2 regions of the Halomonas sp. THAF12 genome follow, and region 1 is predicted to be linked to the other one. Evidence: riboswitches for the same ligand, from Rfam matches in the RefSeq annotation. Region 1 holds a riboswitch; the other holds the start of a gene.
The links. A riboswitch is a leader RNA that binds a small molecule or an ion and turns the genes downstream of it on or off. The one in region 1 is predicted to bind thiamine pyrophosphate.

Region 1 (7,279 bases):
GGCTCGGGGACGGACGTGGCGCTGGAGACCGCCGACGGGGCCCTGCTGCGCAACCGGGTGGGCGACGCGGCGGCGCTGATCCGGCTGGCGCGGGCGACCATGGCCAACATCCGCCAGAACATCGCCATCGCCCTGGGGCTGAAGGGGCTGTTCTTGGTCACCACCCTGCTCGGCATCACCGGGCTGTGGCTGGCGATCCTGGCCGATACCGGCGCCACCGTGCTGGTCACGCTCAATGCCCTGCGGCTGCTGCGCTTCGCGCCCGGCGGTCGCGATTCGACGCAAGACGACGTGGCGGTTGCCGCCTCGCCCGCGGCAAGCTGAACCAGACTGGCGGCCTACAAGAACGCCGCGCCGGCTGATTGCCGGCGCGGCGTTCTGCATCAAGGCGCGAGGTCAGACCTCACTGTTCATTATGTATGTACAGCTCGGCGCCCTGGTCGCGGAACCTCTCGGCCTGTTCGGCCATGCCGCGCTCGATCGTCTCTCGTTCTGCCGACTCACGATCGCCGTCGAGGCCGTTATCCGCGGCCCCGTCCTTGAAGACCGAATCGCGGACCTCCTGGCTGATCTTCATCGAGCAGAACTTGGGCCCGCACATGGAGCAGAAGTGGGCCACCTTGGCCGAGTCCTTGGGCAGGGTCTCGTCGTGGTACTCGCGGGCGGTGTCCGGGTCGAGGCCGAGGTTGAACTGGTCCTCCCAGCGGAACTCGAAGCGCGCCTTCGACAGGGCATTGTCGCGGCGCTGGGCGGCCGGGTGCCCCTTCGCGAGATCGGCGGCATGCGCGGCGATCTTGTAGGTGATGATGCCGGTCTTGACGTCGTCCTTGTTGGGCAGCCCCAGGTGCTCCTTGGGCGTCACGTAGCAGAGCATGGCGCAGCCGTACCAGCCGATCATCGCCGCGCCGATGCCGGAGGTGATGTGATCGTAGCCGGGGGCGATGTCGGTGGTCAGCGGCCCGAGGGTGTAGAAGGGCGCCTCGTCGCACTCGGCAAGCTGCTTGTCCATGTTCTCCTTGATCAGGTGCATGGGCACGTGGCCGGGGCCCTCGATCATCACCTGGACGTCGTGCCGCCAGGCGATGCGGGTCAGCTCGCCCAGGGTCTCGAGCTCGGCGAACTGGGCCTCGTCGTTGGCGTCGGCCACCGAGCCCGGGCGCAGGCCGTCGCCCAGCGAGAAGGCGACGTCATACTGCTTGCAGATCTCGCAGATCTCCTCGAAGTGCTCGTAGAGGAAGCTTTCGCGGTGGTGGAAGAGGCACCACTTGGCCATGATCGAGCCGCCGCGGGAGACGATGCCGGTGGTGCGTTTGGCCGTGAGCGGCACGTAGCGCAGCAGCACGCCGGCGTGGATGGTGAAGTAGTCGACGCCCTGTTCGGCCTGCTCGATCAGGGTGTCGCGGAACACCTCCCAGGTCAGGTCCTCGGCCACGCCGCCCACCTTCTCCAGCGCCTGGTAGATCGGCACGGTGCCGATCGGCACCGGGGCGTTGCGGATGATCCACTCGCGGGTCTCGTGGATGTTCTGCCCGGTGGAGAGGTCCATGATGGTGTCGGCGCCCCAGCGGATGCCCCAGGTCATCTTGTCGACCTCGTCCTCGATGGAGGAGGTGACCGCCGAGTTGCCGAGGTTGCCGTTGATCTTCACCAGGAAGTTCCGGCCGATGATCATCGGCTCGGATTCCGGGTGGTTGATGTTGTTGGGGATGATGGCGCGGCCGGCGGCCACCTCGTCGCGCACGAACTCGGGCGTGATCTCCTCGGGCAGGCGGGCGCCGAAGGCCACGCCCGGATGCTGGTGGCCGAGGATGCGCTCGACCTCTTCCGACCCCAACGCCTGGCGCTTCTGGTTTTCCCGAATGGCGATGAATTCCATCTCCGGGGTGACGATGCCCCGGCGCGCGTAGTGCAGCTGGGTGACGTTCTTCCCTGCCTTGGCCCGGCGAGGCGTGCGGGTCAGCTCGAAGCGCAGCGGGGCGAGCATCGGGTCGTTGGCGCGGCGGCGGCCGTACTCGGAGGTCGGGCCGTCGAGGAACTCGGTATCGCCGCGCTCCTCGATCCAGCCGCGGCGCAGCTCGGGCAGGCCGCGGCGCAGGTCGATGGCGGCCTCGGGGTCGGTGTAGGGGCCGGAGGTGTCGTAGACCAGCAGCGGCGGGTTCTGCTCATCCGGGCCGTCGCCGGAGGTGCGGGTCGGCGACAGGCCGATCTCGCGGAAGGGCACGCGGATATCGGGCCGCGAGCCCTCGACGAAGACCTTGCGCGAGCCCGGCAGCGGGGCCACGGCGGCTTCGTCGACGCGGGCGCTCTCGTTGAGGAAATGGGGGGTCTTGCTCATGGTCGTGCTCCCTTGGCTTGAGTGGTTCGTCAGGGAGGACCGTCGGGGAGGACAGGGGCGGCCGGCGCCGAGGCGCCGCCGCCTGTCGCTTGATCCCTACGCTGGTCCTAGCCAGTTCAGGTTCAACGGGACCCATGCTCGGGCGCCTCGCGCCGCATGATCTCAGCCGTCTTCAACGGCACCCCGTCAAGCGTGGTGGTGCCCGCCGCTGGGCGGGCCGTGTCATCATCGTTATCTCGTGCATGTGGCTCGGGGCTGATCCGGGGGCAGCTCTCCGAGGAGGCGCTGTGAATACCTCCCTGTACGCTACCGACGCCATCCATGGCGTAGGACCTCCTCTTCGAGCTGCCCCCGGCGCCCCTCATTCACTCGGCAGATATCTCTCAGTCCGCGCGATCCAGCCCCATCTGCCAGAAGTCGATCTCCAGCCGGGTGGCGTCGCGGAACAGCCGCGCCAGCTGGTCGAAGCGCGCCGGCGTCACTTCGGCCAGGCGCGCGTCCAGCCAGGCGATCTCGGCCTGCATGGCGCTCTGGAACTCGTCGCCCTGGTACATGGCGATCCAGGCGTCATAGGGGTTGGCGTCGCCGCGCACGGTGAACGGCTGGGCCTGAAGCCAGTTGGCGATCTCGCCGTAGCCCACCAGGCAGGGGGCCAGCGCCACGCGCAGGTCGAGCAGGTCGCCGCGGCTGCCGGCGTCGAGCACGAAGCGGGTGTAGGCCAGGGTGGCGCGGGCCTCGGGCAGCGCCGCCAGGTCGTCCTCGGTGATGCCCCAGTCGCGGCAGAAGCCGCGGTGCAGGTCCAGCTCGACGTCGAGGATGGTCTTCAGGCCGTCGAAGGCCTGGCGCAGCTCGTCCAGGTCGCGGCTCTTGTAGGCGGCCAGGGCGTAGGCGCGGGCGAAGTGGATCAGGAACAGGTAGTCCTGCTGCAGGTAGTGGCGGAAGGCGTCCGCCTCCAGCGTGCCGGCGCCCAGGCCGCGGACGAAGTCGTGTTCGGTGTAGGCGCGCCAGTCGGCCTGGCAGGCGGCGGTGAGATCACTGAAGCGACGGTCCATCTTGCCTCCGATTCCGATGAGAGCGGATGCCGGAGGGCGTGCATGACGCACGGGCGTAGCGGAAGCGGGGAGGGAGCGCCGGGCGCAAGGAGGGCGCGCCGGCCCGCCGCCTGATTCCCTACGCCGGTTCACGTGCGGCGTCTGCCACACCCACCCGGATCAGGTTCCACGGGACCAGCGCTGGGGGCTGTCTCGAGCGTTGTCGAGCGCGAGCCTGCGCCATCTCAGCCGGTTCCACCGGCACCCCGTCAAGCGAATGGGCCGAGTCTAGCAGCTTGACGGGCGACGAACATCCCTGTCGTCGCCCCGGCCACCGCGCGACGGCAGCGTGACGGTCATTCGCCCTGGACGGCGCGGGCCTCGGCACTCGCCGACCGCGCCCAGTCGCTGCCGAAGGACTGGATCGGCATCTCGCAGGGTCGCTCGGCCGGGGGGACGGCGGGCTCGTCGGCGGGCTCGAGATCCAGCGGCGCCGGCTCGGCCTCGAGCACCGCCGGCGGGGCGGTCTCGCCGGGCACCAGCAGCAGGCCGCGCCGGCGCAGGCCACGCCCGATCGTCAGGCTGCTGCTCCAGCGCACCAGCGGCGCGGCCAGCAGCAGCCCTAACCACACCGGCGTCAGCCACCAGAAGAAGGTCGGCGTGGCCCACCAGGTCACGCCCGCCCAGCAGAGGCCGATCAGGCTGCCCGGCCAGGTGTGGCGCAGCGCCTCGCGCCAGGGCAGGGCGCGTCCCTCGCGTGACTGGGGGTTCCAGGCCACGGTGCGGCCGCTGAAGACCTCGATCACGAAGCGGCTGTGGAAGACCATCATCAGCGGCGCGATCAGCATCGCGAACAGCGCCTCCAGCAGGGCGCTGGCGACCAGCCTGCCGCGTCCGCCGTAGCGGGACGGCGCCCGGCACAGGGCCAGCACGACGCCCAGCAGCTTGGGCATCAGCAGCATCGCCAGGGTGCCGCCGAGCAGCGGCATGATCAGGTTGGGCGGGGCGATCGGCCAGTCCGGGAACAGCTGGGCGTCGGAGGTGAAGAAGTTGGGCGCGATCAGGGCACGCAGCAGGGCATCGGCGGTGCTGACCACGAGGATCGCCAGCCAGATCAGCGACGACAGGTAGGCCAGGGCGCCGCACAGGAAGTGCACCCGGCTGACCAGGTGCAGGCCGCCGGCGCCGAGCAGGCGCAGGTGCTGCAGGTTGCCCTGGACCCAGCGGCGGTCGCGCTTGGCGTAGTCGAGGATATGGCTCGGCATCTCCTCGAAGCTGCCGCCGAGGTCGGTGCGCATGCGCACCTCCCAGCCGGCGCGCCGCAGCAGCGCGGCCTCGACGAAGTCGTGGCTGAGGATGTCGCCACCCAGCGGCGGGCGTCCGGGCAGCTCGGGCAGGCCGGCATGCCGAATGAAGGGCGCCACGCGCAGGATGGCGTTGTGGCCGAAGTAGTTGGCGGCGTCGGACTGCCAGAAGCTCAGGCCGGCGGCCAGCATCGGCGAGTAGACGGCCGCCGCGAACTGGTTGGCACGGCCGAACAGGCTGTCCTGGCGCACGGGGATCGGCACCGTCTGCAGCAGCCCGAGGCGCGGATTGGCCTCCATCTGGGCGATCAGCTCATGCACGGTATCGCCGCTCATCACGCTGTCGGCGTCGAGCACCAGCATGAAGTCGTAGCGCTGCCCCCAGCGCTGGCAGAAGTCGCCGAGGTTGCCGGCCTTGCGGCCGGCGTTGCTGTCGCGATGGCGGTAGTGCAGCCGGCAGTGGCCGGCCAGCCGCCGCTGCAGCGCGGCCATGACGGCCTTCTCCTCGGCCACCACGGACTCGTCGGTGCTGTCGCTGAGCACGAAGGCCTCGATGTGCCGGCGCTCGGAGATCGGCGGCAGGTCCCGGCAGGTCGCCTCCAGACCCGCGGCGACCCGCTCGACGTCCTCGTTGTGGATCGGCATCACCAGGGCGGTGCGCGAGCGGGCGTCGTCGGGCGGCCGGGGCGAGCCGGCCCTGGCCAGGCTCAGCGGGTCGCGGCCGGCGAGGCTCAGGGTGAAGCCGATCAGCCCGCTCCAGAAGGCCACGGCGATCCAGCCGAAGGTCACCGCGAACAGCGCCATGACCGCCAGCTCCAGCGGGGTCAGGCCGCCGACGTGGAGGATGCGGAACATGGTCCACACGCCGAGGGCGGTGGTGGCGGCGATCAGCAGGGCGACGGCCCAGCGGCGGGTGCGGCGCCAGGGAATGGGCGCCGCGGCGTTGCGGCAATCAGCGGCGCTCATCGGGATACCAGACATAGTTCCAGGTTTCGGTCAGCGGCTCGCCGTGCAGGGTCAGGGCCAGGCGCATGTCGGCCGGGGTGCCGTCCTCCGGCGCGAGGCGGAAGCTGGCGCGCCAGGTGCCGTCGGGCAGGCGCTGGACGCGGGGCTCGATCAGCTCGCCGCTGGAGGTGGTCAGGTGCGGCTCCACCGCCTGGTCGGCCTCGAGGCCGTCGAGCGTGGGCCCCTGGAAGTCGACGATGAAGACGCGCTGGCTCTCGGGCGGCGGATCGTCCTGCCCCGGCGTGGCGCCCCAGCCCTGACGCGAGCGCAGCACATGGGCGAGCCGCTGTTCGGGCGGGGTGGCGCCGAGGGTGCTCAGCCGGTAGCGGAAGGTCCGCGACTGGCCGGCCTCGAGCGGCTGTTCGGGGATCCAGTAGGCGGTGATGTTGTCGTTGGCCTCGCTGTCGGAAGGGATCTCGACCAGCTCGACGCGGCCCTGACCCCAGTCGCCCAGCGGCGTGACCCATTCGCTGGGGCGCGTCTCGTAGCGGGCCTCGGCATCGAGGTAGGCCTCGAATTGGCGCGGCCGCTGGATCAGCCCGAAGCCCCGGGGCGAGGCGTCCTGCAGGCTCGACAGGTGCAGCGTCGCGGGATTGCTCAGCGGGCGCCAGATGCGTTCGCCGTCGCCGGTCTGCATGGCCAGGCCGCTGGAGTCGTGGACCCGCGGGCGATAGTCGTCCGCCGGGTACTCGCCGAGCCCGCCGTGCATGTACATGCTGGTCAGCGGCGCGATGCCGAGCTTGGCCACGTCCTCGCGGGCGAACAGCCGCGCCTCGGTCTCGACCGTGGTCGGCTCGCCGGGGGCGATCTCGAAGCGATAGGCGCCGGAGAGGGAGGGGCTGTCGAGCAGGGCGTAGACCGTCAGGTGCGTGTCATCGGGACCGGGCTCGACCAGCCAGAACTCGCGAAAGGCCGGGAACTCCTCGCCGCGGGGCGCGCCGGTGTCGATGGCCAGCCCGCGGCTCGAGAGGCCGTAGCCCTGATCGCGGCCGACCATGCGGAAATAGGAGGCGCCGAGAAACACCATGAACTCGTCGCGGTAGTCGCCGCTGTTCAGCGGGTAGTGCAGGCGGAAGCCGGCGTAGCCGAGATCGCCGAGGGCCTCGGGGTCGAGATCGGCCAGCCCGGCGGCCTCGTCGTCGTAGCGGAAGCGCGACGGGTCGAAGGTCAGCGCACTGACCTCGCCGTCCCCGTCGACCAGGTTGAGCGCGACCGGCTGGTCGTAGAGGAAGCCGGGATGGAACAGCTGGACCTCGAACAGCCCGTCGTCGTGCCAGACGGCCCGGTCGGGGCGGAAGCGGATCTGGCGATAGGCGTCGTAGTCGAGCTCGGTCAGCGCCGGTGGCAGGTCGGCGTCCGGCGCCTCATAGGGCGCGTCGGCCAGGCGCTCGGCGCGGTCGGTGACGCGCTCGAACAGGCCCTGCTCGGCGGCGGGCTCGGCGCTGGCCTCCATGGCCAGCGTCGCCCCCAGCGAGAGGGCCAGCAAATGGAACAGCGATGTCATGGGGTGACTCTCCTTGGAATCCCGCCGGCATTCCCTGCGCGAGCCGGTCCAGGGGGCTTGTCGTGTTATGGGTATCGTTGTCGTCAAGGCGTACCGGAGT
Region 2 (7,279 bases), 600 kb from region 1:
CTGCAGCTCGGCGAGCTGGCCGAGAACGCCGCCACCGAGGTCGACGTCTACACCCTCAACCAGCCGCTGGGCGTCGGCGCCGGGATCACCGCCTTCAACTTCCCGATCATGCTGCCGTGCTTCATGTTCCCGCTGGCCATCGCCACCGGCAACACCTTCGTGCTCAAGCCCTCGGAGCAGGATCCGAGCTCGACCATGCGGCTGGTCGAGCTGGCCCACGAGGCCGGCGTGCCGGACGGCGTGCTCAACGTGGTGCACGGCGGCCCGGACGTGGCCAACCGCCTCTGCGACCACCCGGACATCAAGGCGATGTCGTTCATCGGCTCGACCCACGTCGGCACCCAGCTCTATCGTCGCGCCTCCGAGGCCGGCAAGCGCGCCCAGGCGATGATGGGGGCCAAGAACCACTGCGTGGTGATGCCCGACGCCAACCGCAGCCAGGCCATCAACAACCTGCTGGGCTCCGCCTTCGGCGCCGCCGGCCAGCGCTGCATGGCCAACTCGGTGGTGGTGCTGGTGGGCGAGGCCCGCGAGTGGCTGGACGAGCTGGCCGAGGCCGCCCGCCACATGAAGGTCGGCCCCGGCACCCAGCGCGACGCCGACCTCGGCCCGCTGGTCTCGCCGGCCGCCCAGGCGCGGGTGGAGGACCTGATCGCCACCGGCGAGAAGGAAGGCGCCCGGCTGCTGGTCGACGGCCGCGGCTGCGAGGTCGAGGGCTATCCGGACGGCAACTTCGTCGGCCCGACCCTGTTCAGCGACGTGACCGCGGAGATGGCCATCTACCGCGAGGAGATCTTCGGCCCGGTGCTGTGCGTGGTGAGCGTGGAGACCCTCGACGAGGCGATCGCCTTCATCAACGCCAATCCCAACGGCAACGGCACCTCGATCTTCACCAACTCCGGCTGGGTGGCGCGGCGCTTCGAGACCGAGATCGACGTCGGCCAGGTGGGCATCAACGTGCCGATCCCGGTGCCGGTGGCCTACTTCAGCTTCACCGGCTCGCGGGCCTCCAAGCTCGGCGACCTGGGCCCCAACGGCAAGCAGGCCATCGCCTTCTGGACCCAGACCAAGACCGTCACCGCCCGCTGGTTCGAGCCCGAGAACGTCTCCGGCGGCATCAACAGCACCATCTCGCTGAGCTGATCCCCTCCCGCTCGGCGGTGAGCGACGGCCCCGTCTCGAGAGAGGCGGGGCCGTCCTGTTGGCCGCCGGGAAGGGCGCTGAATCAGCCCAGCGCCATCTCCAGCAGCTCGCCCACCGGCGCCAGCTGGCTCTCGTGCAGCAGCAGGTGGCTCTCGCCGGGAGCGTCATCGGCGGGGTGGACCACGGCGAACTCGCCTTCCTCAAGATGAAATTCGTGGATCTCGCGGAGGCCTCCGGGCGTCTCGCAGCGGATCGAGCGGTAGGCCTCGTCCTCGCCGTAGGTCAGGCGGTGATAGACCTTGAAGAAGGTGTAGAGCGACAGGCCCCGGGGAAACGCCGGCCAGCGGGCCGGGTTGGCGCGGGTCTCGGCGTCGATCTCGTGACCCTCGGCCTCGGCGCCGTCGATGGCCGAGGCCAGCGGTGCGGCGAGCAGGGTGGCGGCCTCGCCGGGCAGCGGCGCCAGGGCCTCGACGGCCTGCCGGTAGCGCTCGGCCGCGGCGTGCAGGTCGGCCATCGTGCGCAGCGGATGGTCGCTGTGGCGCAGGTCCTCGGGCGCGCAGACCCCGTTCTCCCAGCCGTGGATCACCCTGAGCGTCAGTCGCCCCTCGCGCATCGGCGCCTCCAGCAGGGCCTGGAGGGCGACGCGCAGATGCAGCTGGCGCTCGGGGACGCCGTTGGCGAAGGCGGCGTAGGGCTCGGCGAAGATCCGGTGCAGGCAACCGGGGGCGTGTTCCTTGGCTTCGGTATACGGCATGGCGGGGTCCGGGCTGGTTGTTCGAATGGCGGGAAGGATGTGTCATGCTGGCGCGGCTATCCGGATATCGGCCATGTTGGCCCTGTCTTGAGGATCGCCACCACCATCCATTCACTGTCGCCAGGGGAGTCTCGCCGGCATCGGCGGGGCTGAGAGAGCGTGCGTCGCTGACCCTGGAACCTGATCCGGTTCATGCCGGCGGAGGAAGTGCGACATGCCTTATCTGACGTCAGCCGTGCTTGGCGCGGCGCTTTTGTGTTTCACCGTGCTGGGCCTGCGTGCCCGTCGGGCGGACGGTCCGCTCGACGACTACGTCACCGCCCGCAACTCCCAGTCGGCCCCGACCCTGGGGCTCTCCTTCCTGGCCTCCGGCATGGGCGCCTGGATCCTCTTCGCGCCGCCCGAGATCGGCGCCTTCGTCGGCCCGCTGGGCCTGGCCGGCTATGCCATCGGCTCGGCGCTGCCGTTCATCGTGCTCGGCGCCTTCGGCCCGGCGATCCGCCGCCGCCTGCCCGAGGGACGCAGCATCGGCGAGTACGCCGAGGCCTGCTTCGGCGCCGGCATCCGCCGCTGGGTGGCACTGGTCTCGGTGCTGTACATGGGCTGCTTCCTGGCCGCCGAGCTGACCGCCATCGGCGCCATCACCGGGCTGCTGTCGGACGTGCCGGTGGCGCTGGTGGTGGTCGGCGTGGCGGCGGCGACCCTGCTCTACACCGCGCTGGGCGGGCTGCGCGCGAGCCTGGCCACCGATCGCTGGCAGGCCTGGCTGCTGCTGGCCCTGCTGCTGCTGGTGGGCGGCGTGGCGCTGGCCCGGCTGCCCGAGCTGCCGGCCGGGGCCGCGCTGCCGTCGATTCCCGCCGCTGACGCCCTGTCCGTGGCGCTGACGCTGGTGATCGCGGTGACCGCGGCCAACCTCTTCCACCAGGGCTACTGGCAGCGGGTGTGGGCGGCCCGGGACGACCGGGCGCTGGGGCGCGGCGCCTGGCTGGGCGGGGCCGTGACCGTGCTGGTGGTGGCGGTGGTCGGCGGCCTCGGCATGCTGGCCGCCATGGCGGGGGTGTCGCTGGGCGAGCCGCCGATCCCGTTCTTCGCGCTGCTCGCCGAGGCGCCGGGCTGGCTGGCGCTGCCGGCGCTGGTGCTGGCGGTGACGCTGGTGGCCTCCAGCGTCGATACCCTGCAGAACGGCATCGCCTCGCTCGTGGTGGCCGGCAGCGGCTGCCGCGGCCTGTCGCTCAGGGCGGCGAGGTGGGTCACCGTGGCGCTGATGGTGCCGGTGGTGGCGATCGCCCTGCAGGGGCTCTCGGTGCTGCGGCTGTTCCTGATCGCCGATCTCTTGTGCGCGGCCATCGTGGTGCCGGTGCTGCTGGGGCTGTGGGCGCGGATGAGCGCCGCGGCGGCGCTGGCCGGCGGCCTCGCCGGGCTGGCCGGGGCGGTGCTGCCGGGCTGGGTCGCCTCGGGCAGTGCCCTCGACGGCCTGCTGGCGGCGAGCTTCCCCGGCGGGGTGCCGACCCTGCCGCCGTTTCTCGGCGCGCTCCTGGCCTCCAGCGCGGTGGCGCTGCTGGTGGCCTGGCGGCGTCCGCTGGCGCGGCGCACGGCCTGAACGGTTGCCAGGCCGGCGGATGACCGCCACCCTCTGAGGGTCATCCCGACCTGACGAAGGAGCCGTGCCATGAGTGATACGCCACAGGATCCACGCCGTCGCCATTCCGCCCCGGTGGTGGACGGCGTCGGCAAGTCGGCCAGCCGCGCCATGCTGCGCGCGGTGGGCTTCAATGACGACGACTTCACCCGGCCCCAGGTGGGCATCGCCTCCACCTGGAGCCGCGTCACGCCCTGCAACAGCCACATCGGCGAGCTGGCCGAGCAGGCCAGCGCCGGCGCCGATGCGGCCGGCGGCAAGGGCGTGATCTTCAACACCATCACCATCTCCGACGGCATCGCCAATGGCACCGAGGGCATGAAGTACTCGCTGGTGTCGCGGGAGGTGATCGCCGATTCCATCGAGACGGTGGCCGGCTGCGAGGGCTTCGATGGCCTGGTGGCCATCGGCGGCTGCGACAAGAACATGCCCGGCTGCCTGATCGGCCTGGCGCGGCTCGACCGGCCCAGCGTCTTCGTCTACGGCGGCACCATCCTGCCCGGCGAGGGGCACACCGACATCGTCTCGGTGTTCGAGGCCATGGGCGCCCACAGCCGCGGCGATCTCGACCTCATCGACGTCAAGCGGATCGAGGAGACGGCGATTCCCGGGCCCGGCGCCTGCGGCGGCATGTACACCGCCAACACCATGGCCTCGGCCATCGAGGCGCTGGGCATGAGCCTGCCCGGCAGCTCGGCGCAGAACGCCGTGTCGCGCAACAAGCGCGATGACAGCCGGGCGGCGGGGGAGGCGGTGCTGACGCTGCTCGAGCGCGACATCACGCCCTCGGACATCATGACCCGCGAGGCCTTCGAGAACGCCATCACCGTGGTGATCGCCCTGGGCGGCTCCACCAATGCGGTGCTGCACCTGATCGCCATGGCCGACGCCATCGGCGTGTCGATCACCCTCGACGACTTCACCGCGATCGGCAAGCGGGTGCCGGTGCTCGCCGACCTGCGCCCCAGCGGCCAGTACATGATGAGCGAACTGGTCGAGATCGGCGGCATCCAGCCGCTGATGAAGACCCTGCTCGACGCCGGGCTCTTGCACGGCGACTGCCTGACCGTGACCGGCGCCACGCTGGCCGAGAACCTGGCCAAGGTGGCGCCCTATCCCGAAGGTCAGGCGATCATCGCGCCCCTCGAGGCGCCGCTGAAGGCCCAGAGCCACCTGCGCGTGCTGCACGGCAACCTGGCCCCGGAGGGGGCGGTGGCCAAGATCACCGGCAAGGAGGGCACCCGCTTCTCGGGCACGGCCCGGGTGTTCGGCTCCGAGGAGGAGGCCCAGGCGCGCATCAACGACGGCAGCGTGGTGGCCGGCGACGTGGTGGTGATCCGCTACGAGGGGCCCCGCGGCGGGCCCGGCATGCGCGAGATGCTCACGCCGACCTCGGCGATCATGGGGCGCGGGCTCGGCAGCGAGGTGGCCCTGATCACCGACGGCCGCTTCTCCGGCGGCAGCCACGGCTTCGTGGTCGGCCACGTGACGCCCGAGGCCTTCGACGGCGGCCCCTTGGCGCTGGTCGAGGACGGCGACACCATCACCCTCGACGCCGAGGCCGACACCATCAATGTCGCGCTCACCGTCGAGGAACTCGAACGCCGCCGCGCGGCCTGGCAGCGGCCGGCGCCGCGCTACACCCGCGGGGTGCTGGCCAAGTACGCGCGCACGGTGAGCTCCGCCTCGACCGGGGCGGTGACCGACCGGCCCGACTAGCGTCGCCACGGGTGACTGATGCCAGACACGACGACGCCGCCCCGAGGGGCGGCGTCGTTCGTGGCGGGCCGGTAAGGCAAAGCCCGGTGGCGGCCGCGCTTACTGCGAGAGGGCGTCGCCCATCATGTCGTCGAAGGTCATGGCGTTCTCGGGCAGCTCGAAGGCCGAGGCGGCCGGGGTCTCGTCGGACAGCGAGGCGATCCGGAAGCGGTCGCCGAAGCGCAGCATGCCGAATCCTTCTTCCTCCAGCGCCGTGGCGATGGGATCGGGCTCGCCGGTCATGGTCCGCTGGTAGGCGTGGAAGGCGCTCATCAGCTCGCGGACCTGATCGTCGTCGCTCAGCACCAGGGTATCGTCGTGGGCGTTGCCGGCCTTGTCGGTCCAGGCCAGCTGGTAGACCTCGCCCTCCAGGCCGGCGATGGTTTCCTGCTCTCCGGTGGCCTCGAGGGACTCGATCGAGTCGGCCTGCTGGCTGGTCAGCCCGGCCATGGCCTGGTCGTTGCCCATGCTCTCGGCCATCTGCTTGAGGCGGGCCATGTCCATGACCAGGGTCTGGCCCTGCATCTCGGTCACCATGTAGCCGTTGCCGTCCTTGAGCAGCATGAAGCCCGCCTGGGCCTGCTGGGGGAAGTCCATGCGCAGGTCATCGCCCGCCCAGCTGACTTCCATGGTGGCGTTGCCCTGGTCGGAGCGGCTCTCGAGGGTGGCCTGGCCATCGGCCAGGGCGGGCAGCGAGGCGGCCAGCAGCAGGCCGGTCACGAGGTGGCGCATCGGGAATCTCCCTGATCTCGAATCCATGAGGCAGAGGGCCGGCCAAGCCGGCCCGGACCCTGGTCGCGGGCGAGCGGATCGCCGGGCGGCTAGGGTGGCGTGAGTTCGTGGTCGATGGTGTTGCGCAGTGCCTGTAGCTCATCGAGGGTGAGCTGCTCCAGGCGGCCGGCGAGGAGGTCGCTGATCTTCTGCATGGGCAGGCCCGCGCGGCGGGCGATCTCGCGGTTGCCGAGATCCGATACGGCGATCAGCCGGGTGATGATGCGCATGAGGCGCGTACGTTGTTCCAGGTCCCTGACGTCGAGGTCAGGGCATCGTCGCGGAGGGTCGAGGAGTTCCGCGTTGGAAAAGCTTGCCGTGCTCATGATGCTCCACAGGACAGAATCGACCGCTACAGCATGAAGCCTTTTGACGCGTTTCGCTAGTGGTCGAAAGGGGGAGAGTGGTCGGGAGAGGAGCCGGTGTCGCGGACGAGATTTCTCGATGGCGGAAACCGCAAAGGCAAGGCCTTCTCTGGCCAGGGAAAGAGTTTGAATTCGTCGCAATTGTTGTTTATTTTCAACATCGTTCGATAAATACAACGTTTCATGTCGCGACTCAAGGACACTGTAAAATGAACAGCGATACAACGCATCTCTCGCGCGTGCTGGCGCGCAAGGACGTGCTGGCCCTGGCCTTCGGCGCGATGATCGGCTGGGGCTGGATCGTGATGACCGGCAACTGGATTCAGTCGGCGGGCAGCCTGGGTGCCATCACGGCGTTCCTGATCGGTGGCGCGGTGATCGTGCTGGTGGGGCTGACCTATGCCGAGCTTGCCTCGGCCATGCCCCAGGTGGGCGGCGAGCACGTCTACAGCTATCGCGCCATGGGCCATTTCCCTTCCTTTCTCTGCACCTGGGCCATCACCCTGGGCTATGTCAGCGTGGTGTCCTTCGAGGCGGTGGCGCTGCCCACCGTGGTCGAGCATCTGTTTCCCGACTATGCGGTGGGGCAGATGTGGACCATCGCCGGCTGGGACGTGAAGGCGACCTGGGTGGCCGTCGGCGTGGTCGGCGCGCTGGCGATGACCTGGATCAACTACCTCGGCGTGCGCACCGCCGCGCTGGTGCAGAAGGTGGTGACCCTGCTGATCCTGGCGGTCGGCGTGATGTTCATCACCGGGTCGCTGTTCGAGGGCAGCACCACCACCATGGAACCGCTGTTCAACGTCGAGGGCGGCGTGATCGGCGGCATCATGACGGTGATCATCATGG

Region 2: linked by a shared signal. The riboswitch ahead of FIU88_RS02790 (sodium:solute symporter) and the one ahead of thiC (phosphomethylpyrimidine synthase ThiC) in region 1 are both predicted to bind thiamine pyrophosphate.

Annotation. Positions count from the first base shown of each region.
Region 1 covers NZ_CP045399.1:1,212,870-1,220,148, forward strand. Annotated here, with positions in the region: gene FIU88_RS05450 (heavy metal translocating P-type ATPase) at 1-324, shown strand, start outside; gene thiC (phosphomethylpyrimidine synthase ThiC) at 404-2,335, opposite strand; TPP riboswitch at 2,412-2,531, opposite strand; gene tenA (thiaminase II) at 2,719-3,387, opposite strand; TPP riboswitch at 3,485-3,645, opposite strand; gene mdoH (glucans biosynthesis glucosyltransferase MdoH) at 3,723-5,636, opposite strand; gene FIU88_RS05470 (glucan biosynthesis protein) at 5,623-7,179, opposite strand.
Region 2 covers NZ_CP045399.1:615,266-622,544, forward strand. Annotated here, with positions in the region: gene FIU88_RS02780 (CoA-acylating methylmalonate-semialdehyde dehydrogenase) at 1-1,143, shown strand, start outside; gene FIU88_RS02785 (hypothetical protein) at 1,226-1,897, opposite strand; TPP riboswitch at 2,010-2,122, shown strand; gene FIU88_RS02790 (sodium:solute symporter) at 2,112-3,497, shown strand; gene ilvD (dihydroxy-acid dehydratase) at 3,567-5,255, shown strand; gene FIU88_RS02800 (hypothetical protein) at 5,355-6,026, opposite strand; gene FIU88_RS02805 (XRE family transcriptional regulator) at 6,116-6,391, opposite strand; gene FIU88_RS02810 (APC family permease) at 6,640-7,279, shown strand, end outside.